Regions from separate parts of the Butyrivibrio sp. WCE2006 genome, predicted to be linked through region 2. Evidence: predicted binding sites of a transcription regulator. Region 2 holds the regulator's gene; the other holds the start of a gene.

Region 1 (12,857 bases), on a different contig from region 2:
AATAATTGATGAGGAGCAGATGACCGGAGAAAAGTTTAATGCCAGGGATTATCTTGCTGAATAACTGTTTGGATTTTTGTATTTAACGGGGAAAATAAGATTTTCCTAATAGATTCTAAAAGGATTGAAATTAAGTAAAAGAGAGGCTGTAAATCTGCAGCCTCTCTTTCTGTAACAGTATTCAATTATTTTTCATAAGATCTTCAATTTTGTGGAAAGCAGGTTTGGGAGAGTAGTCACTATAGAAGATTCGGGTATTTGTAGTGTCTCCCTCTCTGTAATGGTCAATAAGACCAAATAGTGTAACACTTGTGATATTGGCAGGTCCGCCATTTTCATCATCAAGTGATAAAAGAAGTGAGAACACATCACCGTATCTTTTACCCTGTTTCTCAAACTGTTCATCTGTTTCTTCATCGACCCCGATAGAAAGTTCAGTGATGTGAATTTCAAGTCCAAGTTCGGCAAACTTTCGTATAGCAGTTTCAATCATCTGATCAGAAGGATAATCAATTCCCCAATAGCCCTGCATTCCAATGCCATCAATAAGACCTTTTTCCTTAAGTGATTCACAAAGTGTATAAATGGCATTTGTTTTAACCGGCTGATAGGTATTGTAGTCATTGTAAAAGAGCTTAACGTCACTGTCGGCATATTTTCTGGCATAGGTAAAAGCTGCCTCCACATAATCAGGACCTATGGTATCATACCAGGGATTTGGATCCTCACCGCATTTGGTTCTGCACATGAAATCACTTTCAGGGTCATAGCTGTCAGGTTCAACAGCCTCGTTTACAACATCCCAGCAATAGATTACGCCCGGATATTCCTCCTGAACATGTGTTATGAGCTGCTTGATATAGCTCTCCATGCGCATGAGCATGGTATCCTTATCTACATATTCGCCATCATCTGTGTAACCTTCTCTGAAGAACCATCCAGGTGCCTGAGTGTGCCATACAAGCGTGTGGCCGCGCATCTTCATACCATTTTCTTTGCACCATTCAAGAGTAGGATCAATTGAACCAAAGAAAAGAGCAGGAGTTCCATCACCTGTTTTCAGGCTCTCAATGGATCCTTGCTGATCAAGTATGTAGCCGCTTTTCATAAGGTTCGTCATAGTGCAGCTATTAAAATGCTTTTTAGACAGTTCCATGTATTCCGGAAGATTAAGAGTCTGATTTTCCAGAGTACTTCCATTAATGCCGACTCCAAGCATGAAATTATCTGCATATAAATCCTTCAGTGAAGCCGCATTTAATGAATCTTCAATTGTTTCTTTCGGTTGTTCATCCGAGGACTCATCATTTTCAGACGAACCATTACTATCTGAAGCATCGTTGTCATCTGATGCATCAATAGCCTCTTCGATGTCATCTGCTACATCGTTGTTTGCCGCATCGCTTTCTGCTTCAGAACTACCCGGAACTCCGGTATTCTCTATAGTAGATGCTGATTGAGCCGATGCGGATGAGCTACTTTCAGCGCTTGCAGCATTTGTATTGCTGTTTCCGCAACCGGCTAAAAGCCCCATAGTTAAAGCCAGTGCTATCAATGTTTTCTTTCTCATGATCATGAAAATATACCTCCCCTTTATGATTTTCTCCATTCTGTTGATAGTATAGACGTTATATAAAGACCAATCTAATCATTATTTGTGATTCACATATATAATGTTGCTAAATCACAACAGGAATCATGGGAAATTACTCATGATATAAAGGTGACATCAGACTGCTAATATCGATATAATAGATATATCTGCCGCTAACTATAGAGCCTTGGGCGATATTACTGGTGGGTGGCAATTATAAAAAAGGACACGATAGTATAAATGAAAAAGTCAGATATTAAATATAAGCTGGCAGAAGCTATGAAAATATGCATGAAAACCACTACTGTGGAAAATATCACAGTTAAACAGATTGTGGAGGAATGTGGAGTTTCAAGACAGAGCTTTTACCGTAATTTCATAGATAAATACGATTTGATTAACTGGTATTTTGATCGCCTGCTGGAGCAATCCTTCAAGGAGATGGGAAGTGGAGAGACCATTCGTGAAGGGCTGATTAAAAAGTTTGAATATATCAAGCAGGAGAGACTGTTTTTCACAGCGGGTTTTAAAGGTGATGATCAGAATAATCTAAAAGAGCATGACTTCATAATGATATATGAATTTTATTGTGATCTGATCCGTAAAAAGACTGGCGAAAATCTTGATAAGCATACAAGAAAGCTTCTAGAAATGTATTGCCAGTCATCAATTTATATGACAGTTCAATGGCTCATGAAAGGTATGAAGGAAAAAGAAGAGGAACTGGCGGATTTAATGATAGATGCCATGCCGGGGACGTTACACACGTTGTTTAAGAGTATAGGATTAGTTGAATAGTCCGCTAAAACTGTGGCTTTGGGAAATTTTGATTAATGTTACACATGTATCTATTTGTAACTTATATTTGTAGTTGGCCTGATGATAGAATATTAAATATGGGGTGTGTTAACGAATTAACACATAAATGATTTAGCAAAAAGGAGTGAATAATAATGGCTAACAGAATTTCTCTTAATCCAACATCCTATCATGGTGCTGGTGCAATCCAGGAAGTAGTTAATGAGATCAATGCACATGGTTTCAAGAAGGCATTTGTAGCTTCTGACCCGGATCTCATCAAGTTTGGTGTTACAGGCAAGGTTACAGAATTACTTGATAAGGCTAATATTCCTTACGAGATTTATTCAGATATTAAACCCAATCCTACTATTGAAAATGTAACGAATGGTGTTGAGGCTTTCAAGAAGTCAGATGCTGATTGCATCGTAGCAATCGGTGGTGGATCTTCTATGGATACATCCAAGGCAATAGGTATCATCATAACCAATCCTGAGTTTGCTGATGTTCGTTCCCTTGAAGGTGTTGCAGATACAAAGAATCCCTGCGTGCCTATTATTGCGGTTCCTACTACAGCAGGTACAGCAGCTGAGGTTACTATCAATTATGTAATCACTGATGTTGAAAAGGAGAGAAAGTTCGTATGCGTTGATACACACGATATGCCTATAGTTGCAGTTGTTGATCCTGAGATGATGGCTTCAATGCCCAAGGGCCTTACTGCAGCAACTGGTATGGATGCGCTTACTCATGCAATTGAAGGTTATACAACTAAGGCTGCATGGGAGATGACAGATATGTTCCATCTCGAAGCTATCCGTCTTATTTCAAAGAATCTGCGTGATGCAGTAGAGAATAAGAAGGAAGGACGTGAGGGCATGGCTCTTGGTCAGTACATTGCCGGGATGGGATTCTCAAATGTAGGTCTTGGAATTGACCATGCTATGGCTCATACACTTTCAGCTCATTATGATACTCCTCACGGAGTTGCATGTGCTATGTTCCTTCCTATTTCCATGGAATTCAACCGTGAATACACAGGTGAGAGATTACGTGAAGTTGCAAGAGCTATGGGCGTAGAAGGTGTGGATAATATGTCACAGGAAGAATACCGTGATGCTGCTATAGCAGCAGTTAAGAAGCTTTCTGAGGATGTAGGTATTCCGAAGACTCTTGATAAGATCAAGGAAGAGGATTTGGATCAGCTTGCTACGGATGCTCTTAATGACGCATGCTATCCCGGAAATCCCCGTGAAGCTACAAAAGAACAGGTTATCGAAATGTTCAGAATGCTTATGGCATAATCGAAAATTATTTTGAAATTATTAAAGGTGTCAGGATTATAATATCCTGGCATCTTTTTTTGAACAAAGGTTTCATGAGCTTACCATACAAGTCCCGGGTATTTTCTGGGGTGGCCGGGCTTGCTATAATGGTATTCTGGACCAATTCAGAATAATTATAAATACAAAATAAAGGTGTAAAAATGCGAATATATTATCATCTGCCGGGACTATTTGAATTTTATGAGCTTTATAGGATTTTTCTTAAGCTCTTTCGTGAACATAGGGAATATTTCTACGATTGGTGCGATATAGGATCAATATATGGAGCACCGGATGACTGCCTCTGGGGAGGCGGCAGAGTAGGATATGGAGATGAAAAGCCTGAGAATGTTGCAGCACTGATGAAGGAATACAATATATCTGCAAGGCTTACTTTCAGCAATTCTCTTCTTCGGGAAGATCATTTATCTGATAAAAAGTGTAACCTGTTATGCGAATTATTTGAAAATTCCGGTGAAACTGAGAATGGAGTAATTATTTGTTCAGATATACTGATGGAATATATTAAAGAAAAATATCCAGAATTGTACTTTGTTTCATCAACAACGAAGGTTCTCACGGATTTTGATGAATTTGAAAAAGAATTAAATCGTGAGGATTTCAGATTTGTTGTGCCGGATTTCAGACTCAATAAAAAGTATGACAGATTGCAGGTTTTAAATGAAATACAAAAGCATAAGGTGGAATTTCTATGCAATGAATGTTGTCCATATGGATGCACTGAAAGAAAAAAATGCTATGAAAATGTCAGCAGAAAAAATCTTGGGGAAGATTGCGAAGATCATATCTGTAAGTCACCCGGTGCCCAAAATGGTTATAGATTTTCAGAGGCCATGAAAAATCCGGGTTTCATAGGAGTAGATGATATAAAAAACATCTATGCTCCTATGGGATTTGATAACTTTAAAATAGAAGGACGAAGCCTCGGAAGTGCCATGGTTTTAGAGTTTTTGCTCTACTATATGACAAAACCTGAATACGTCCTGTCTGTCAGGGAAGAAATATATCTGGACAGTATGCTGGATCTGTTTTAATAGAAGAATCAGGTTTGTATATGAGATTATATAAGCCCTGCAAATACTGTTGCGAATATTACAGTAAGAATACCGGCAACGGCGATTGACAGTGAACTCATGGCACCTTCAATTTCTCCGATTTCCATTGCCTTTGCAGTTCCAATCGCATGTGCTGCAGTTCCAAGTGCGAGACCTTTTGAAATTGGCTCATGGATTCTGAATATTTTGCAAATAAACTCTCCCAAAATATTTCCAAGAACTCCGGTGATAACGATGACCGCAACAGTGATAGTCACATATCCGCCCAGCTCTTCTGATACACCCATTCCTATGGCTGTTGTGATGGACTTGGGAAGAAGTGTAACGTAGCTTTTATGGGAAAGTCCCATGAGCTTTGCTAAAACAAATACAGTGACAAGGCTTGTAAGGACGCCGGATGTGATGCCCAAAATGACAGCCTTAGCGTTATTTTTAAGAAGTTCCCATTCCTCATACAAGGGGATGGCGAGGCATACCGTGGCAGGGGTAAGAAGCCAGCTTAGATACTTTGCTCCCTCGTTATATGTGTCGTAGTCAATTCCACATGTAAATAAAAACAGAATAGTTACTATTATTGATATAAGTAAAGGATTGAAAAATCCGAACCCAAATTTCTTTTTTAACCATACACCTAATCCGTAGGAAGCAAGGCTGATCGTAACACCAGCATAGGCGCTGTTTTGCATAAATTCTGTCATTACGCTGCCTCCTTCAGATCTTTATGATCATTCTGATCCTTATGGATAATAATCTGTGAAACAGATCCGGTTGCAGCCATTACTGTAAAGATTGTGATAACAGTAATAATTGATACAGGAACAAGAACAGGCTGGAGTACGTTCCATGATGACATCAGCCCTACACCGGCGGGGATGAACATGACCGGCATTATTTCGATGAGGAATTTTCCGGTCTCCTTAACCTGATCCAGTTTGATTATTCCAGTGAGGAGTAAAACAAACATAAGAACCATTCCATAGATGCTTGAAGGTATCGGAAGTGGAAGGATTGCTTTAAGAATTTCTCCCACTAGGGAAACTAAAAGGATTAATAAAAACTGCTTTAAGTACTTCATTGATTTTTACCTCTATATATAAAAATATCCCACACATTATACAAGAATAGAATTAAGAATCAAGTCGGTAATATTTAAACGTGCTCAATCTATTTTTATAGAGGATTTTTTGAATATTAATTACTGAAACTACTATGTATTTAGTCAATTATCTGACTAATTTTGCATCTGCAAGTGTGCAGTAGGTTGTTCCATTCTCTTCGTAGGTCTTAAAGGTTCCAATGACTGTTACAAAATCCTCGGTATCTGCCGGATAATTACCATCGGACAACTGGAATTCGATGCCTTGGGCGCAGCAGGCTGTTGCATCCTGGATTATGCATGCGTAATAATCATTTCCGCTGTTATCATCATGATAATGATCATAAAGACCGTCCATTTTAATGGTTTTTCCAATATAGTTCTCAGGATAATACATCATTTGATAAACTTCAGAGTAGACCATAGTTGCAGATAATACTGTAATATCAACATCCACTGAAGGATCCGGCTTGAGTTCAACTGATTCTGTGTTATCTTCGTTAGTCGCATTTGTATTATTTTCATTTTCAGATTTTTCATTGGTTGAAGCGGCAGTGCTCTGACTTGTCTGTTCCTCTAAAACCTGCTTTACAGAAGGGGCTGATTGAACAGCGACTGATTTTGAGATTAGTGATTTATCAGCGTTGCTTTTGCAGGCAGATATCGGTATTAACATAAGAAGAATCAGACATGGTAATAGTAATATTTTTTTCATGTTCTTACGCCTCCTAAAAATCCGCTGATCAGATAACAGACAGCGAATGCAACGACCTGTGTTGCCACAATTGTTGATCCCACAGGAGTTCCTGCAAGGATAGAGATAAGGATTCCTGCCACAGCACATATGACAGAGATGAATGCTGAAAAAATCGTAACCTTTTTAAAGCTTCCAAATAATCTCATGGCTGTAAGAGCCGGAAAAATGATAAGCGCTGATATAAGAAGAGAACCTACCAGATTCATGGCAAGGACAATTATTATGGCAATAACAGTTGCAATAAGCAGGTTGTATGCATTTACATTTGTTCCGATAGCTCTTGAGAAGTTTTCATCAAAGGTTATGGCAAAAAGCTTGTTATAGAATAGAATAAAAAGTATCACTACCAGCGCAGATAGTACTATGCTGAGCCACATCTCAAACCTGGTAAGTGTCAGGATTGAGGTTGAGCCAAAAAGTGTTGAGCACACATCTCCTGAGAGATTACTGGAGGTGCCGAATATGTGCATCAAAAGATAACCAAAGGCAAGGGCACCAACAGAAATCATAGCTATTGCCGCATCACCTTTGATTTTGGTATTTTGTCCTGTTCTAAGAAGGAGGATGGCGCTGATAATTGTAATAGGCAATACCAGAACCATCTTGTTTGTAAGATTAAAAACACTTGCTATTGCAATTGCTCCGAAAGCTACATGTGAAAGGCCATCCCCTATGAAGGAAAATCTTTTGAGAACTAATGTTACTCCTAACAAAGAAGAGCATAATGCCACAAGAGTTCCGACAATAAGGGCATATCTTACGAAAGGATATTGCATGTATTCAAATAATATTTTCATTTAAAGGGTCTCCTTTGAAAGCTGTAAGTATTCCTCTTTTGTGCCGAAAAAGAGATCATCTCCTACAAAAAGAATATGACTGGCGTATTCCAGGGCGGCATGAATATCATGAGATATCATAATGATGCTCATGCCGCTATGATTCAGATTATTTATAAGAGAATACATCTCTTTTGTTACTATAGGATCAAGTCCGGCAACAGGTTCATCGAGAAGCAATACCTTCTTGGCTGCGCATAATGCTCTGGAAAGAAGTACTCGTTGCTGCTGTCCGCCTGAAAGATCTCTATAGCATCTTTTGGCAAGGTCTGTTATGCCCATTTTCTCCATGTTTTCCTTTGCAAGCTGTTTTTGCTTTGCGCTGTAAAAAGGGTTAAAACCGGTCTTTGACTGGCATCCTGAGAGAACGATCTCTTCCACTGATGCAGGAAAATCTTTTTGTACCACTGTCTGCTGGGGAAGATATCCTATTTCATTTTTCTTAAGGCCATCGCCGAATAATACTTCTCCATCAAGTGGATTGGATAATCCAAGTATGGTTTTCATAAGAGTTGTTTTACCGGATCCGTTTTCACCAATGATACAAAGATAGTTTCCTTCATTCACGGTAAAATTAATCCCGCTTATAATTGCCTGGGAATCATATCCGAGAACCAGGTCTTTCACAGTAAGTAGAGCCATTACAAAATCCTTTTAAAAACTACTTTTATTAACGCCAATGCACGAGTCGGGTGGACATGATTGTATTTTCACCTGGCTATGCACGGGGAGTTACTTTTGTGTTGTTAACGATTTGAGGACAGAGCTTCTTTTAGAACCTCCAGATTATTTTCCATGATAGACAGGTAAGAGGCTCCGTTTTCAACATCTTTTGCTGTCGTGCTTTGCATTGAATCCAATGTCAGAATCTGTTGATCTTTTGTGGCAGTATTTTGGACAATGGTTTCAGCAATTTTATGGTCTGCACCCTCAATAGTCAGCACAGAGGAGAGTCCCAGTTCGTCTACCTTTCCGGCAAGAAAAGCGATTGTTTCAAAGCTTGCCTCAGTTTCTGCAGAGCATCCGACAAAAGCAGCATAGTAATCAAGGCCATAGTCATCAGTCATGTATCTGAAGGGGAAGCGGTCTCCAAAAAGAACGGTTTTCATAGCAGCAGAGGAAACAGCATCCGCATATTTTGAGTCGAGATTGTCAAGTTTTTTTGAATAATCATCGGTATTGGCACGATAATATGATGCGTTTTCCGGATCTATGGTTTCCAAAGCACCTTCGATACTTTCGCAAATGGCCTTGGCATTTTTCAGAGAAAGCCATACATGTTCGTCATATTCAGGACCTTCTTCTTCACCTTCAGCTTCTTCGCTATCTTCTTCCTCGGCTTCCATACCTTCCACCAATTCCTCTTCTTTAATGGAGCTGCCAAGAGTATCAAGCAGATTTATTACGATCATATTTTCATTGAGACTTTCCTTAAGTGCATCCTCAACCCACTCATCGGACTCGCCGCCAACATATATAAATAAGTCGCAATCGGCTATATTGGCTATATCCATGGCTGTGGGCTGATAGCTGTGAAGGTCAACTCCGTTATCAAGAAGCATATATACCTCAGCGTCATCTTTTTTGTCACCAAGAATGGCGTTGACCCAGTCATACTCAGGGAAAATAGTGGTCACAATTTTTGCTTTTTTATCTGAAGATTCTATATTTTCAGATGTCACGGTGTTTTTGGTTTCAGAAGCTGCAGCGTCAATATTCTTAGAACCGCAGGCAGTAAGAGTAAGCAATATCGATGATATTGCAATAACAGATATTATTCTTTTCATTTAATAAATCCTCCCGATATGGTTAGTGATTAAAAAAGTGCATAAAGATTCCGTCAAAGGGCAGAAATTCCCTGCAGTTTTAATTATTTAATCGCACCATTTCGGAGACAGGAGTGGAATAAATACGATGGTTGCCGATCTCAGAAATCACGGCAACAGGAAGTGTTATGACAATCAAAGCTACAGCCAGAGCGATTATGCCATCGCCTAACTGATTGAGATTGTTTTCACACTGATGAAGTATTGCACAGACAGGACACTCATCGCCTGTACAATCATGAAGCGACTCAGTCGCCACAAAGATAGCAGAAAAAAGCACAACAAAAACCATTGTCATACCCAGTATGGCAACGAGGAAATTAACAATGAAATTATGTTTTCCACTAATTGTTTGCATGCAGTGCTTTCCCTTTCAAAATTGCGACCATTATATAGCGAGTAGTTTGTAAATGTCAATTATTAAAGTTATTTATTGTTACAATAATTTCACGATTTCTTGAACGCAATAAGGAGAAAGCGTTCAAGAATCATGCCTTCGGCAGGATACGCCCCTCGCTTTGCGAGGGCCTGGTTCAATATGAGAATAGAATTTCTGAAGAAATTCAATTTTCTATACGTAATTGTAGGCAAAATGCGGCTCTTTTCTGTATAATAATTGAATGAAAAAGGTTTTGAAAAAATTTCTGAATGTAACATTTATAGAGGAGGAACCATCATGACGAAGTCATGATTCGGAATGGTTCCGACCGATAGGGCAGGATTACGAAGTAATCGTGCCAATACACAAAGAGGAGGAATGGCATGAATTACATTTATGAAATGCCGGCAGAAATGTTGGCAGAGACTAACAAAAGGGGACATGTCGAACCGATAGAATATGATTCACAGACTTATGATAAGGATGAGAGACCACTTCGTAAAACGGCGCTGGTATATCTTCCTTACGGATATGATAAATCTGCGAAATATAATGTTCTATATCTTCTTCATGGGGGTGGATGCAATCACAATTATTGGTTCAAGGATTTTCCTGATACAGTAACTATCCTGGATAATATGATTGAGAAAAAGATTTGTGATCCATGCATTATAGTTACTCCGACTTTTTATCATGACGAAGAGGATCAGCATGTTCATGATGAGTCAAGATGTGAGAACTTTATGCATGAACTGAAAAATGACCTTATTCCGGCTATAGAGAGCAAATATGCATGCTATACAGACGGTGACGTATCTGAAGACAATCTTATAAAAACCAGAAACCATCGCGCTTTCGCAGGACTTTCTCTTGGCTCTATGACAACATATCGCGCGGCATTTTATAACAACTTTAATCTTTTTGCATGGTATGGACCGTTTTCAGGTTGTTGCGGACCCTTCGGAGATCATGATATAGAAGTTGAAAGAATCTGCAATACATTAAAGGATGGAAAATCCAAGGGATATGAACTTGGATTTATGTTCTGCTGCAATGGGGATAAGGACATTGCATTCGAAGAACACAAGGATATAATGGAAAAAGCTGTTAGCAAGACAGATCTTCTTGTTCCGGGAAAGAACTATGATTTTTATATAATTCCCGGAGGTGTCCACGACATAAAAGCGTGGCAGTTGCATCTGTATCATGCTTTACAGATTTTTTTCAAGGAATGATTTTTAGTTATTCGGAGGACTGACATTTAATATGAATGTCTTTGACATTATCGGACCTGTTATGATAGGTCCTTCAAGTTCTCATACAGCGGGAGCTGTGAGACTTGGCAGGGTTGTTAATAAATTAATGGATGGCAATATTCCAAAGGAAGTGGAGATTACACTTTCCGGGTCTTTTGCCCAGACTTACATGGGACATGGGACTGACAGGGCACTTCTTGCAGGAATTATGGGTTATCACAGCTATTCTCCGGAGATAAGAGATGCTTTGAAGATAGCAAGCGATAGAGGCATTAATTACAGCTTTAAAAAAGAGAACATAAAAGGCGCACATCCAAATACAGCTGTTATTCAATATGAGCTTGATGATGGAACTATAGGTTTCATGCAGGGAGCCAGTGTAGGTGGCGGGAATATACTTGTTAATCAGATAAACGGAATGAACGTCGATTTTAACGGGGATAATAATACTATTCTCGTGATGCATGAGGACAAACCCGGTGTAATAGCAAGTGTTACGAATGTGATGCACTGGAAGTATGCAGAGCTGAATATTTCAAATTTTCATCTGTCAAGGGAAGAAAAGGGCGGAAATGCGATCATGACAATAGAAATAGATTCGCTTCCTCCGGAGACCCTTATAGAAGATATCAGAGAGCTGGAGAATGTTTCAAACGCTCTTCTTATCAGAAGACTTTAATATGTTTTGGAGAAAAAATGCTTAAATACGATTCAATCGCTGAGCTTATACAGGCAGCGGAGGCAGAGAATAAAAAGATCAGTGAGATAGTTCTTAAGGACCATGCCATCAGCATGGAAAAAAGTGAAACAGAGTTATATGAAAAAATGGAAATGGATTTTTTCATAATGAGCGATGCTGTAAAAGAAGGGCAGAAAAAGGACCAGAGATCCATGTCCGGGCTTACCGGTGGTGAAGGCTATAAGATGAAAGAGTACGCGGACAAAAGAGAGAGTCTCTGCGGACCCTTCATGTCAAGAGCTATCTCCAGAGCACTGGCTGTTGCAGGGTGTAACGCTTCAATGGGTAAGATAGTGGCTGCGCCAACTGCAGGAAGTTGTGGTATATTACCGGGATGCCTTGTGTCTTTATATGAGGACAGGGGCTTTGATTTGAAGGATATAATAATGTCTATGTTTACGGCAGGAGCCTTCGGACTTGTTATAGCACAAAGGGCGAGTATAGCCGGTGCGCAGGGCGGTTGCCAGGCCGAATGCGGAAGTGCGGCAGGTATGGCAGCTGCGTCACTTGTAGAGGTAATGGGAGGAACTCCCGCTATGTGCGGACATGCCTGCGCTATGGCGCTGACAAGCCAGATGGGACTTGTGTGTGATCCTGTTGCAGGACTCGTGGAAATTCCTTGTATCAAGAGGAATGCGTCAGGACTTATGATTGCGTTTTCCAGTGCAGATATGGCTCTTTCAGGGATTAAAGCTAAAATTCCTGTTGATGAGTGCATAGATGCCATGCGTGAAGTCGGGGATGCGCTTCCAAGTTCCCTCAAGGAGACTGCAGGAGGCGGACTTGCAACTACGCCCACAGGCTTAAAGCTCAAAAAGAAAGTATTGAGGGTGTGAGACTGGGGGTATTATGGCATTTCTTTTAATTTTTATTATTTATCTTTCATTTATATCGCTTGGATTACCGGATTCACTTCTTGGAAGTACCTGGCCAAGCATGTATTCTGACCTGGGATCTACAATTACAGGTGCAGGAACTCTGGCAATGCTAATAAGCGGATGTACTATCATATCAAGTCTTATGGCAGATAAGGTGATTCACAAATTCGGAACGGCAAAGGTGACAGCTTTTTCTGTTGCCATGACTGCTATTGCGCTGTTTGGATTTTCAACGTGCACAAGTTATCTTATGATGGCAGCATGGTGCATCCCCTACGGATTGGGAGCAGGCGCAGT
Region 2 (12,857 bases):
TTATCTATGTTCTCAAATGTCTGTTTACCGGAAAATCGTTATTTCAGGTAATAAAAAAGCGGTATCAGAAGCTATTCCCCAAGTCAGGAAAACGAATTGCCGAGCGCAGTTATGACAGATGGCTTTCACGACACAGCGAAGAATTTGATGATGCTGCATATCAAAAATCCTACAGAAAAAGTCCTCTTGAAGAGTTTTATGAAGATTATGAAGGCTCAGAATCCTATGAATACGATGATGCTTTATATGATGAGGATTATGATGACAGCGAATATTCTGAAGATGATTACGATGAAGAAGATGATTACGAAGATAATTATTATGATTACCGCAAATCCTTCAGGCCGCGTTATTACAAAAAAGCGAATCTAAGGCAAAAATCCTCGAGACGAAATTATATCGATGAATTTGAAGATAATGAAGATTCTGATGATTATGAGGATCTTCGAATTGAGGACAAGCGCAATAACAGAAATGCCAGATCAGATAGACAAAAAAATAAAGACACACAGCAGAAAAGCAATCCTAATCAGTCCTTTAATTTTTTTGCAGGCTGCAACTCCCTTGAGTCTGCAAACAGAAAATACAAATCTTTGGTAAAGCTCTATCACCCTGACAACATGGACGGTGATACCTCAGCGCTTCAGGAAATAAATATTCAATACAGTGCAATAAAAAAACGGCTAAGCTGACAAAAATCAGTTTAGCCGTTTTAATCTATACACTGTGTATTTAACAATTTTACGAAGCTTTATTGAGAAAATCAATTATACCTCAAAATCTCTGAGAATTTTCCCATCCTTCACATATAATCTGGGCACTCTGTGATTAAGATTACAGGTGAGTTCGTAGTTAAATCTGCCGCTAAGATCGCCCAATTCCTCGGCAGTTATAACTTCAGCATTATTATCGCCATAATTCGTTCCTGATTTTCCTATAAGTATAACCTCATCCCCTTCCTTGGCGTTGGGGATTGAAGTAACATCCACCATGAACTGATCCATGCATACACGTCCGAGAATTCTTGCCTTCTCGCCGTGAATCAGAACATATCCCCTTCCCCCTGAAAGGCTTCTGGGATAACCATCACCATATCCAACGGGTATAGTAGCAACCCTCATACGTCTATCCGAAACGAAAGTGCCACCATAGCTGACAGGTGTGTTCTCCGGTATATCCTTAATAAAAGATATGTGACTGTAAAGAGAAAGCGCCGGCTTAATCTCTATCTTATCCCTGCTGACTTCCTCAGAGGGCCACATTCCATACATTGTGACTCCGCATCTTACCATATCCATATGTGCCTGTGGCATATCTATGATACTGGCACTGTTGGAACAATGGACAATAGGAATCTTGTAATCATTATCTGCTTCTACTTTAGTAACGAAGTCGCTAAACTCTTTAAATCTTGCATGGGCATCTGAAAGATCAGCCTCATCTGCTCTGGCAAAATGTGTAAATATTCCTTCAAGCTCTAATCCTTCAGTCTGAAGAACTGTTTTTATAAAATTCTCTCCGTTTGCATCCGGTCTGACACCGATTCTGCTCATTCCACAGTCCACAGCAACATGCACGTGGAATGTCTCGTTTCCTCCCTGCGCTCTTCTCTTTTTCACTCTTTCCGCAAGGTGATTTATCATGTCATATCTGAAAACAGAAGGCCTTATATTCTCTCTTAGCATTCTTTCGTAAGCATAAGGAAATGTGTATCCCAAAACCAGGATTGGTTTGCTTACACCGGCTTCTCTTAGTTCAAAAGCCTCTTCTGCAGTTGCAGTAGCAAATCCCCAGATATAAGCGTCCTTTTGAAGCATTCTAGCTATAGGAACCGCACCATAGCCATATCCGTCAGTTTTTACAACCGCCAACATTTTTGTGTTTCTGGGAAGCGAATTATACATGTTCTCTACATTTTGAGAAATCGCATCCAAATCTACCTTTGCATATACTCTTGAAAATTCATCCAGCATTACTGATTTGCCTCTTTTTTAAATATTTCTTGTCCGGAAAAAATATCTCTAAGACTTCCGGAAATGTCTCTTGCAGTCATCCCCTGCCTTCCGTTTCTGATAGCAGCCATGTCTCCTGCAATTCCATGCAAATACGCCCCTGCAACAGCCCCCTCCAGAGTTCCTGAAAAACCGGAAATAACCAGCGCACCAAGAAGCCCTGCAAGTACATCTCCACTTCCTGCAGTAGCCATTCCATCATTCCCGCTAAGATTAATAAAAAATCTTTCTCCATCGGTAATGACACTTCGTGCATCCTTACATATAATACTCGCATGAAATTCTTTTGCAAGTCTTACGCTTTCTTCTATAACGCAGGGCCTGCAATCATGTATGTTTTTACCAACAAGTCTTGAAAACTCAGCAAGGTGCGGAGTAAGTATTTTGTCCGCACTGTATTCTGATAAAAGTTTTCTGATTCCGCTATCCTCAGAAATAATATTCAGGGCATCAGCATCTAAAACCAATGGCAGCTTTGCATTTTCAAGAATGAACCTTAATATTTCTTTTCCGGCTTTTCCTTTACCGATACCTGGTCCGCAGACAATTGCACCAGCCCAGTCTATGGCCTTTATTAGAGTATCCTTTACTCTTTCAATATCAAGTTCATTCTCACTCTCAAAATCCTTTTCGGAATAAATATCAGTCATAGCTTCAGGAAGAAGCGTCTGTACGGCTGATAAATTAGTTTCTTCCGTAAACACACGTACCATTCCGGCACCGCTGCGCAAACAGCTCTCTGCAGCCATTATGCAGGCTCCGCTAATCCTCTTACTTCCGGCTGCTACCAGAACTTTTCCAAAGGAGCCTTTGTTCCCTGCAGGATTCCTCTTAGGAAGAATAAGCTTTGCTATCTGCGAGATATCGGGAATATCAACATATTTAAATCGTGGGAAGTCATTAAGAAAGCCATCCTCCGTGATTCCGACGTTGACGATATGGATTTCCCCGGCATGAGCTGCACCGGGATAAAAAGCCATACCCAGTTTCAGAAAACTGAATGTCACAGTCTCATCAGCCTGGATTGCTTCTCCCTGGACATGCCCTGTATCAGAATTTATTCCGGTGGGAATATCCGCCGATATCACGTGAGGGGCTTTTTCATCAAAATCCTCCCTGGCATAATTAATCTCACATACAGCAGATCTGTAATCTCCTTCTAAATCCCTTGAACATCCGATTCCGAGCATGGCGTCAACTATAACAGCACTATTCTTGATCTCAGAATTAATCCCTGCTATATCAAAATCGGAGACATCCACACCATAGGTCAGGGCTATTTTTAGTTGCTGTTCGCAGGCTTTTGTCCTTTTGGAACTTTTCTCATTGAGCTTATGATTTACCAGAATGATCTTTACCGGAATGTTATCCTGCTGCAAAATCCTGGCAGCAGCAATGCCGTCCCCACCGTTATTCCCACTGCCTGCAAAAATCAACACTCTTCCGCCTTGTGGGAGTGCGCGTTTTACATATTTGCATATAGAAAGTGCCGCCCTCTCCATCAGAACATCCTGCGGAATACCAAAGTGTTCAATCGTAGCATTGTCACATCTTTTCATTTCGGCGGCACTTACAACATATTTTGAATTTCGATCAATTATCGGTAAATTTATCATCGTCATATATTATCCCATCACGTTCCTTCATTCCCGGCTTAAGCATAGGATGCCGTCTCTCAGGATCATATTTCAGATCAAAGAGGTCTATAACCTCCGGTCCGAAGATATTGTGCATGTACGAATAAACACTGAAATTCTCGATTTCCTTTTCCTGCATTCTAATAACATTCTTTTTAAGTTGAACCCTGACTTGAGAGATCCAATCATCGATGGCAGTAATCTCGATTGTGTTGTCATGGATCCTCTTATAAAAAAGATCCATGGTCTCTACCATAAGGTCATAGTTTTTCTGATAGATTTCCCTGGGAAGCCCAAGCATCTCATCCTCGCACTCCTCAATTTTTTCATTACATTCATTGATAAGACGCTTATGGTCATCAATCTCAGCCTCAATCTTTTTTAGCTGTTTGGGATTTTTATCGGCATCATCCCTCAAAACGACAATTTCACCTAAAAGTTTTTTCTTAAGGCGCTTTACATCCTTAATTTTTTCTCTGGTCTTTTCCTGTTTAGCCACAAGCTTAATAAGCTCAGCTTCAATACCCTTTATCTTAGCGGTTTTCGGGCTTAATGCAAAAAGCTGTTGCCATTTTTCATCCTCGAAAAGAATAGGAACATCCTTCCCAACGAGGGCATCAGAATAGTTTTTGTCGTCTTTTGACATAGCATGTCCTCACGTTTTAACAACACTTACCGTTTGTGGGAATTCTCATATCTGTCTATACTATAGGACAACTTCATAAGTGAATCCGACAAATGAACATTTTCCACCTGAACATAAGGCGGAAGCTCTAAGTCAACATGAGCAAAATTCCATATAGCTTTTATTCCGCACTTAACAAGCTTGTCAGCCATCGGCACAGCCTGATCCTTAGGAATAGTCAGCACTGCAATCTCAATCTTGTTCGTTCTTACAAAGTCCTCAATCTCCTCAACAGGGCGGATCTCGATGTCACGTATCTTCTTCCCATGAAGCTCGGGATTAAGATCAAACGCACCTTTAAAAATAAATCCTCTGTTGAAAAAATTGTTGTAGCCTGAAAGTGCCTGACCTAAATGTCCGGCACCAATGATAATCAACGTATGTTCTCTTCCAAGTCCTAAAATCTTACCAATCTCCACATAGAGATATTCCACATTATATCCATAACCCTGCTGGCCAAAGCCCCCAAAGTTATTAAAATCCTGTCTGATCTGCGAAGCTGTCACCTTCATGATATCGCTTAATTCCTGGGATGAAATACGTGTAATTCCCTGATCCTTAAGTTCTCCAAGATATCTGAAATACCTTGGGAGTCTGCTTATAACAGCCTGAGAAATTTCTTTTCTCGCCATGATTCCTCCATATTCTGTTCTCCGAATTGTTTGTAATTTCATAATGATTGCATGGAAAATCAGATTAATTCTTGCATGATAAGTATCTTAACCATTGCATCATATATATATATAGCTCTGAAAATTCGGATATTATAATTATACTATCTGTTAAAATTTAGTCAATGTAAGAAATTGCATACGCAATAAGATTTAATTTTTATTTTAGATGATTGAAAATAACTTTCATCTCAGATGTATACTGGTAAAACTAACTTTCATAAAACGCCACATTTCGCTTTTCTTTAATAAGGATTTTATAGATTCTTTCGAATTAAACGCTATAATGAACCTAGCTTCTTATGGCGTTTTTTAAAGTTCCTTGTGTAAAGCAAATTAACAGAGGTAATAGGAATGGGAATGTCAATTGGCGGATTAGGCGGATACAATGTATACCAGGCACAGCCTATGAATATGGCCATCTCAAATAAGGCACCTGTTTCAGATGTCTACGACAAACATAAGGCTGTGGGCGATATCGCCACCGTGCCTCCTGTGGTCTATCCAAATGCCCAGGAAGTAAAGGTTGGTGAAATTGCAAGCTCCGACGGAAAAGAAGAAGCAATGAAGGTTAATAAACAATTTAACCAGATAGCTTCAAAATTTGGCAACACTACTGTTGGCTATGGACGTGACATGGCAGGTTATGCCTATGCTCAAGCCGGTAGCTCATTTGATGCTTTTGCTTGAAAATTACTAATTTAATAATTTAGCTTATATAAGTAATACATCAGAAGAGTAATACCCCGTGCACACTGCACGGGGTATTTTCAATTATTTTTATTCGCTGAGCTTGGCCCACTCATCATAAAGCGTATTGAGCCTTTCCTCATGGGCTGAAAGCTCATCAGAAAGCTTACGGACTTTTGCAAGGTCTGTTGCTACAGCCGTATCCAAAAGCTCTTCATTTATCTTTTCGTTTCTCTCTTCAAGCTTTGCTATTTCTTCTTCGCATTTTTTTAAGGCAGCTTCAAGCTTACGTTTCTTTGCAGCTTCTTCCTTTTGTGCCTTCCAGTCAGCCGCTCCCTTGCTGTTATCTGCCTGGCTCTGGGAGGCGGAACTTCCGGCGAGTTTTCCAAAGGATGTGCCTGCTGCAGCTGCCGAGGAATCCATTCCAATGCCTTTCTTTGCCACAACAGTATCACGGTTTTCTGAAAGAACTCTCTCTGTCTGCTCATCACAGTGAGCCAAATAATAATCGTAATTACCTATATAATTGATCATTTTGCCGTGAGTAAGATCAAGAATTCTGGTGGCAGTTTTATTTATAAAATAACGGTCATGACTTACATAAAGTACAGTTCCCTCATAACCGCTGATGGCATCCTCAAGTATCTCTTTACTTGTGATATCAAGGTGGTTTGTAGGCTCATCCAGGATAAGGAAATTGGCATCGGAAAGCATAAGCTTTGCAAGTGAAACTCTTCCCTTCTCACCACCTGAGAGATCACCGATTCTCTTAAATACATCATCACCTGTAAACAGAAATGCTGCCAGAGTATTTCTGATCTCAGTATTATTCATGTTTGGATATGCGTCTGACAACTCTTCAAACAGAGTCTTCTCATCATGCAATACCTGATGTTCCTGATCGTAATAACCTATGTGAACCTTAACACCAAGGATGATCTCACCGGCATCAAGAGATTCCATGCCGTTTATTATTTTAAGCATGGTGGTCTTACCAGTTCCGTTATCTCCTATTATGGCAACCTTCTCACCACGTTTGATATCGAAGCTGATATTCTCAAAAAGCTTCTCATTACCAAACGCTTTGGCTATGGAATCAACATGCATAACATCATTGCCGCTGACACATGAAGGTGTCAGAGTAATTCTCATATCGTCCCTGATTTCAGAAGGCTTTTCAAGGCGCTCTATCTTATCGAGCATTTTCTCGCGGCTCTCCGCTCTCTTAATGCTCTTTTCCCTGTTAAACTGTTTGAGCTTATCAATAACCTCTTCCTGATGCTTGATCTCAGCCTGCTGGTTCAAATAAGCCTTCAGCTTCGCAGCCCTTATCTGTTCACGCTTTTTGGCATAATCAGTATAATTCCCAAGATAAACCTCTGCGCTGGTTTGATCTATCTCAATCACTTTCTGAGCAATCCTGTCAAGGAAATATCTGTCATGGGAAACTATAAGAACGGCTCCCTTATAATTCATTAAATAGCCTTCAAGCCATTTTATTGAATTCATGTCAAGATGGTTTGTGGGCTCATCAAGAATGATCAGATCAGGACTTTTCAGCAAGAGCTTACCAAGTGCTACTCTGGTCTTCTGCCCGCCTGAAAGTGTGGAAATTCTCTTATCAAACTCTTCTTCCGTGAAGCCCAGGCCCTTTGCTACTCCGATAACCTCGCTCTCCCAGGCATAACCATTTTTCAGCTGAAAATCATGGCTCATCTGAGCATAGCGCTCCATCAACCTGTCAAGATCATCTCCCCTCAGGACATCCATCTGCTGTTCAGCCTTGCGAATCTCTTTTTCAAGATCTATAACATCCCGTTTCATTTCGCGCAGCTCTTCATATATACTGTGCGCACTATCGATATTCTGACTCTGCGCAAGGTATCCAACAGTTGTATCCTTGGAAAGAGTAACCGTTCCGGTGTCCGGCGTCAGTTCTCCAATAAGCATTCTTATAAGTGTGGTCTTCCCGGCACCATTGATTCCGACAATAGCAGCCTTCTCATTATCTTCAATATGAAAAGAAACACCTTTTAATACATCTTTTCCGTCAAATGACTTTGAAAGATCATGACAATTTAAAATCATTACAATGCTCCATTAATATAAAAGTGTGCCCGCATACAATCATCGGGCACACATTAGATTATCACGAATAAATATATTGAGCAAATATTAAACAATATTTCAGTGCTCATCACCAAAACAAAATCAAAATCCATTCCAAATTAAAGGATTTTTTTCCTCTGTTATTCAAGAACAAATTCTGCTTCGTTTTCAGTCGCTGAATCCACTCCAATATATACTTTAAATTTGCCGCATTCACTGTCTGTCTTATTCTCAATGGTCCAGAATCTGAGCATTTCCTCACAGATTTCAAAGCAAACCTGTTTTTCCTCACCGGGAAGAAGTCTTACTTTCTTGAATCCCTTGAGTTCCATGACAGGACGAACTCTGCTTCCGGCAAGATCTCTTATGTACAGCTGCATAGTCTGAGTTGCAGGCACAAGACCTGTATTGGCAATCCTTACTGATGCGATGATCTTATCCTTTTCATTTACCCCTGAGTTCTTCTTAAGTGTGGTCTTATCAAGCTCTACGTCTGATATTTCAAACTCTGCGTATGTAAGTCCATATCCAAAGGGATATCTTGCCTCATTGGGGCAATCAAGATATCTGGTTGTAAAGTTTGAAGGTCCCTCTTCAGGCTTGGGTCTTCCTGTAACAAATGAGTTGTAGTATATAGGCTCCTGTCCAACGCTCCAGGGGAAGCTCATAGGAAGCTTGCCTGAAGGTGAAAACTTTCCTGAAAGTACATCCCATATTCCGTGTCCGCCTTCTGTGCCCGGTCTCCAGCAGATCATGGTAGCATCAGATAAATCCGGAATATGCTCAAGATCAAGAGGTCTTCCTGTAAATACCAGAGTTACCAGCTTCTTCGCATTTTTTCTGATTCCATAGAAAAGCTCCATCTGGATGTCAGGAAGCAGTATTTCTGCGCGGCTTGTGGATTCACCTGACTGTCCGAAATCTTCACCCAGGCAAAGAATAACAGTATCAGCCCACTGTGCAACCTCCATGGCTTCATTGTAAAGTCTCTCGTTCTCTTCCTCAAAATTATCATTATGATAGGTATTTACACCCAAAACAGTATCGTTATCCAAAAGGGTACTTCCTTTTGCAACCCTTACTACAGTCTTTTGACCATCTGCAATGTCCTTATCCTGATTCAATCCAAGATAAAGTCTTACATTTTCATCTTCTCCTGCAGCCTCCATGAGGGTTACATTTTTCTCAGGGTCAGTTGCCAAAGCCCAGGAGCTCTGCAAATTCTTCTCAACTGCATAAGGACCTATAAGAGCTACCTTCTTTTCCTTAATAGGAAGTGCTTCCTCCCTGTTCTCAAGAAGTACCAGGGATTTTCTTACAGCATCCCTTGCAATCTCTCTGCTTTCTGCAGAATATGCGATCTCATCATGCTTTTCCTTTGATGCACCGTGATATGGATCTTCAAAAAGTCCAAGATCATTTTTAAGATCAAGAACTCTGAGAACAGCTTCATCCAAAAGCTTCACATCAATATCACCCTTTGCTATCAGCTCTTCAAGATTAGCGCCATAACTTTCGGTACACATATCGATGTCCACGCCTGCCTCCATGGCGAGCTTTGCAGCCTCTTTCAGATCCTCTGCGATACCCCATGAAGTCATCTCACTGATAGCGCCCCAGTCAGAAATAAGAACACCGTCAAAGCCCATCTCCTTGCGTAAAATATCGCGCATAAGCCACTTATTTCCTGATGAAGGAATTCCATTTAATGTATTAAAGGATGTCATCACCAGTCTTGCACCGGCATCAATAGCCTTGTTGTATCCTTTGAGATACTGATCTCTTAATGCATACTCTGATAATTCGCAGTTATTGTAGTCACGTCCTGCTTCAGCTGCACCATAGGCTGCAAAATGCTTTACACAGGCTGCTACATGGTCCTTATCAGCAATAGAATCTCCCTGATAGCCCTTTACCATAGCAGAAGCCATTTCTCCATTAAGATAAGCATCTTCACCGGTTGATTCGACAACTCTGCCCCATCTTGCATCTCTTACAAGATCAACCATGGGTGAAAAGGTTACATGTATTCCGTCAGCTGCTGCTTCTTTTGCCTGTACCTCTGCTCCCTTTCTTGAAACCTCGGGTTCAAAGGTTGCACCCTGAGCAAGCGGGCAGGGAAAAACAGTGTCATGTCCGTGAATTACATCAAGCATAAACAGCATAGGAATATGATGCGGATGATTTTTTATATATTCATCCTGTATTGCCTTTACCTTATCTGCTCCATAAACACCAAGAGTACTGCCTGCAAGTCTGGTTGCCTTCTCTGTAGCCGGATTATCAGCTATACCTGTTACAGCTGCATTCTTTTCAAAGGTCCAGCCCGGAACCTGCACCAACTGCATGATTTTTTCTTCAAGTGACATGTCTTTAAGTAATGCTTCTAAGTTTTCTCGTGTCATATTTAACTCCTCATAACTTTAAAATACTTCATATAAAGATTTTTTATATATAAACAGCTACTGTTTTTTGCTATTTACTTTATAAGTCTGTTTCTCATTATTTCCTGTCTTTGACATATCTGTCCCATCTCTCATCCCTGATAACGCCGCTCCAGTTGAGTCCAAAGCCAAAGTCATAGGAATTGCCCTCAGAGTCTTTATATGGCTCATAATCAAAAGGAACGTCTTCACAATGCTTCTCTATTGTGTCCATATCCTTTGGAAGCTGGACAGGAAGCATTGCAGATGGTTCAGAATCACCATTTACAATTGAAAGAACAGCCTTTGTCTCAACACCGAAATTAACAAGTATTGCATCCGCATAGGGCTCGAATTCCGCAACAATACTTGGATTATTCATGCGAATTGACACTATAACAGGCTTATCCTTCATCTGCTCTTTGGTCTTAATAACTATATCAAGGTCATGCTCATTTGCTGCTTTATTGGATTTTCCTTTATAAGATCTGTTATCGGATTCCTCTCTAAAATCGCCGCCTGCAATGCTGACCTCTCTGGCATTATCTGCAGTATAGCTTCTGTATTGAAGAGTTACCGGTCTGTATCCGGTCTCCTCCGTATATCCGTCACTTATAGGACTTTCTATAAAGCATATTGCAAAATCTGCTCCCTCGGGATTTTCGGTGAATTCAAAAAATTTCTCAACATCCTTTTGATTTGCTCCCGGGAGTGAAACAGCATCCACCATGTTTCTCAAAAATCCCTTATGAGCTTCAATTGTTCTTCCGGGAATATAAACCTTTTTCTTTCCCTTTATGGGAAGAACACCATTGTTTTTAACCATGACAATACTCTTAAGCTGAGCATTAAAGCCGCTCTCTACATATTCATCACAGCCAAGAATATTTTTACTCTCATTCGGATCAAGATACGGATTCTCAAAAAGTCCGCAGCGGAAGCTGTTAAGCAGAAGTCTTCTTGCACTTTCCTCGAAACGCTTTCTCATTTTTTCTTCGCCGTGTCTTTCACATCCAATGCGATATGCTTCAAGAATAGGCTTTATATAATTGTTACCGCCAAACTGATCCACACCGTTTTCAATGATGCAAAGATGTCTCTCAGCCTCAGATAAATCCTCTGTTCCGTAGCATCTTGAGCCAAAGGAATCAAGCTTATCCGAAGGATCCCCTGTAATTCCCCAATCGGTACATACAACACCGTCAAATCCGTACTTATCTCTGAGAAGGTCACCTATTATGTATTTGCTGTAGCTGTTACCTACATTTTTGCCTGAAGGGTCGATGCCAAAGCTGACTGTGTAATATGGCATAACGGCTGAAGCCTTACCTGTACCTTCAAGTTTGAATGCACCTTCAATAAACGGCTTTAAATGCTCCTCAAAATTCTTGCCCGGATATACTGCATATTTTCCAAAAGCATAATGAGCATCTCTTCCTGATTCACAAGGACCGCCGCCCGGCCAGTGCTTTACCATAGCAGCAACGCTTCCATTTCCCCAGCTGTCTCCATCACCATTCTGAAGACCTTCACAATAAGCCTTTGCATATTCAGTAACAAGCTTACTGCTCTGCCCATATGTATCTGAAACTCTCATCCATCTGGGTTCTGTTCCAAGGTCAATCTGAGGACCAAGTTCAGTTGTTATGCCAAGTGCTCTGTATTCCTTTGCAGCAGTTTTAGCAAACTTCTTAACAAGATCAGGATCAAAGGTTGCTGCAAGACCAAGTCCCAAAGGCCATTTGCTGGTATCCTTCGCTTCTGTTCTAAACTCGGCAGATGCACTGCCTGCTCCGTGCCTTGGATCAGTACTTGTATTAACAGGAATTCCATGGGGCATCTCCTCACAGAGTGCCTGCATCTCATTATTCCATTTAGCAGCTACCTCACCGTTTTTAAGCACCATGGCAAGTACGTATCTCACATGATCCTCTGTCAGGAATTTCTTCTGCTGGTCAGTGAGTTCCCACTCATCAGCGCCGCTTTCATCAAAAGTCTTGCCTCCTCTGTAAGTAGCTCCGTACCAGCCCCCTGAAATTGCAGGCACAAGCTGGTGAGCACTATACATCATAAGACCTGCTATCTCTTCCACGCTAAGTCTTCCTGCAAGGTCCTTTGCCCTTTCCTCCGGAGAAAGTCTCCAGTCCTCATAGGGAACAAGTTCACCTGTCCGTTCTAAATCCTTAAAAAAAAGACCGTCTTTTTCGATTATCGGAGCACTACATGTTCCTAAAGACGGTCCTTCAACATTTTTGACGATTTTAAAATCTGCCATACCCTTTTTGCCTCCTTAATGTTGTACCCAATGTATTAATAATACCACACACATAGTACAAATGAAAAAGAGTATTCTGAAAATAGCAGATGTATTTTTATATTCCAAATCAATTAAGCAAATGCTCACCTGACTTCAAATTCGGCATTTCTTACCTGTTCCTCAATATTCTTTATATGGCTTAAATATGAATCATAAGCAGAATCCCCTCTGTGATCAGGCAGAAGCTCTGACCCGTAAAGATTCCTCAGAGTGTTCCCAAGATAGGCGGAATATCTGTTACTTCCATTGTAATTTAGATGTGAATTGCCATCAGAAATATCTCTTCCGCTTGTGTAGTCAATTCCTATATCAT

The links. The regulator Rex, encoded in region 2, represses fermentation and respiration genes when NADH is low (regulators of the CRP and FNR family bind a similar motif). The targets are predictions, from matches to a motif close to ATTGTTAANTANTTAACAAT.
Region 1: fucO (lactaldehyde reductase) is a predicted target of Rex. The motif match lies at 2,497-2,516, and genes of this name have one in related genera.

Annotation. Positions count from the first base shown of each region.
Region 1 covers NZ_JNKH01000019.1:32,679-45,535, reverse strand. Annotated here, with positions in the region: gene T501_RS12490 (lysozyme inhibitor LprI family protein) at 1-64, shown strand, start outside; gene T501_RS12485 (endo-1,4-beta-xylanase) at 182-1,576, opposite strand; gene T501_RS12480 (TetR/AcrR family transcriptional regulator) at 1,835-2,392, shown strand; gene fucO (lactaldehyde reductase) at 2,548-3,696, shown strand; gene T501_RS12470 (hypothetical protein) at 3,879-4,772, shown strand; gene T501_RS12465 (LrgB family protein) at 4,799-5,491, opposite strand; gene T501_RS12460 (CidA/LrgA family protein) at 5,491-5,868, opposite strand; gene T501_RS12455 (hypothetical protein) at 6,017-6,604, opposite strand; gene T501_RS12450 (metal ABC transporter permease) at 6,601-7,443, opposite strand; gene T501_RS12445 (metal ABC transporter ATP-binding protein) at 7,444-8,124, opposite strand; gene T501_RS12440 (metal ABC transporter substrate-binding protein) at 8,229-9,269, opposite strand; gene T501_RS12435 (hypothetical protein) at 9,349-9,666, opposite strand; gene T501_RS12430 (alpha/beta hydrolase) at 10,071-10,922, shown strand; gene sdaAB (L-serine ammonia-lyase, iron-sulfur-dependent subunit beta) at 10,954-11,622, shown strand; gene sdaAA (L-serine ammonia-lyase, iron-sulfur-dependent, subunit alpha) at 11,640-12,518, shown strand; gene T501_RS12415 (MFS transporter) at 12,532-12,857, shown strand, end outside.
Region 2 covers NZ_JNKH01000012.1:52,479-65,335, reverse strand. Annotated here, with positions in the region: gene T501_RS09860 (hypothetical protein) at 1-692, shown strand, start outside; gene alr (alanine racemase) at 768-1,973, opposite strand; gene T501_RS09850 (NAD(P)H-hydrate dehydratase) at 1,973-3,634, opposite strand; gene T501_RS09845 (coiled-coil domain-containing protein) at 3,606-4,295, opposite strand; gene T501_RS09840 (redox-sensing transcriptional repressor Rex) at 4,322-4,966, opposite strand; gene T501_RS09835 (hypothetical protein) at 5,360-5,695, shown strand; gene T501_RS09830 (ABC-F family ATP-binding cassette domain-containing protein) at 5,786-7,783, opposite strand; gene bglX (beta-glucosidase BglX) at 7,945-10,209, opposite strand; gene T501_RS09820 (glycoside hydrolase family 3 protein) at 10,307-12,502, opposite strand; gene T501_RS09815 (hypothetical protein) at 12,628-12,857, opposite strand, start outside.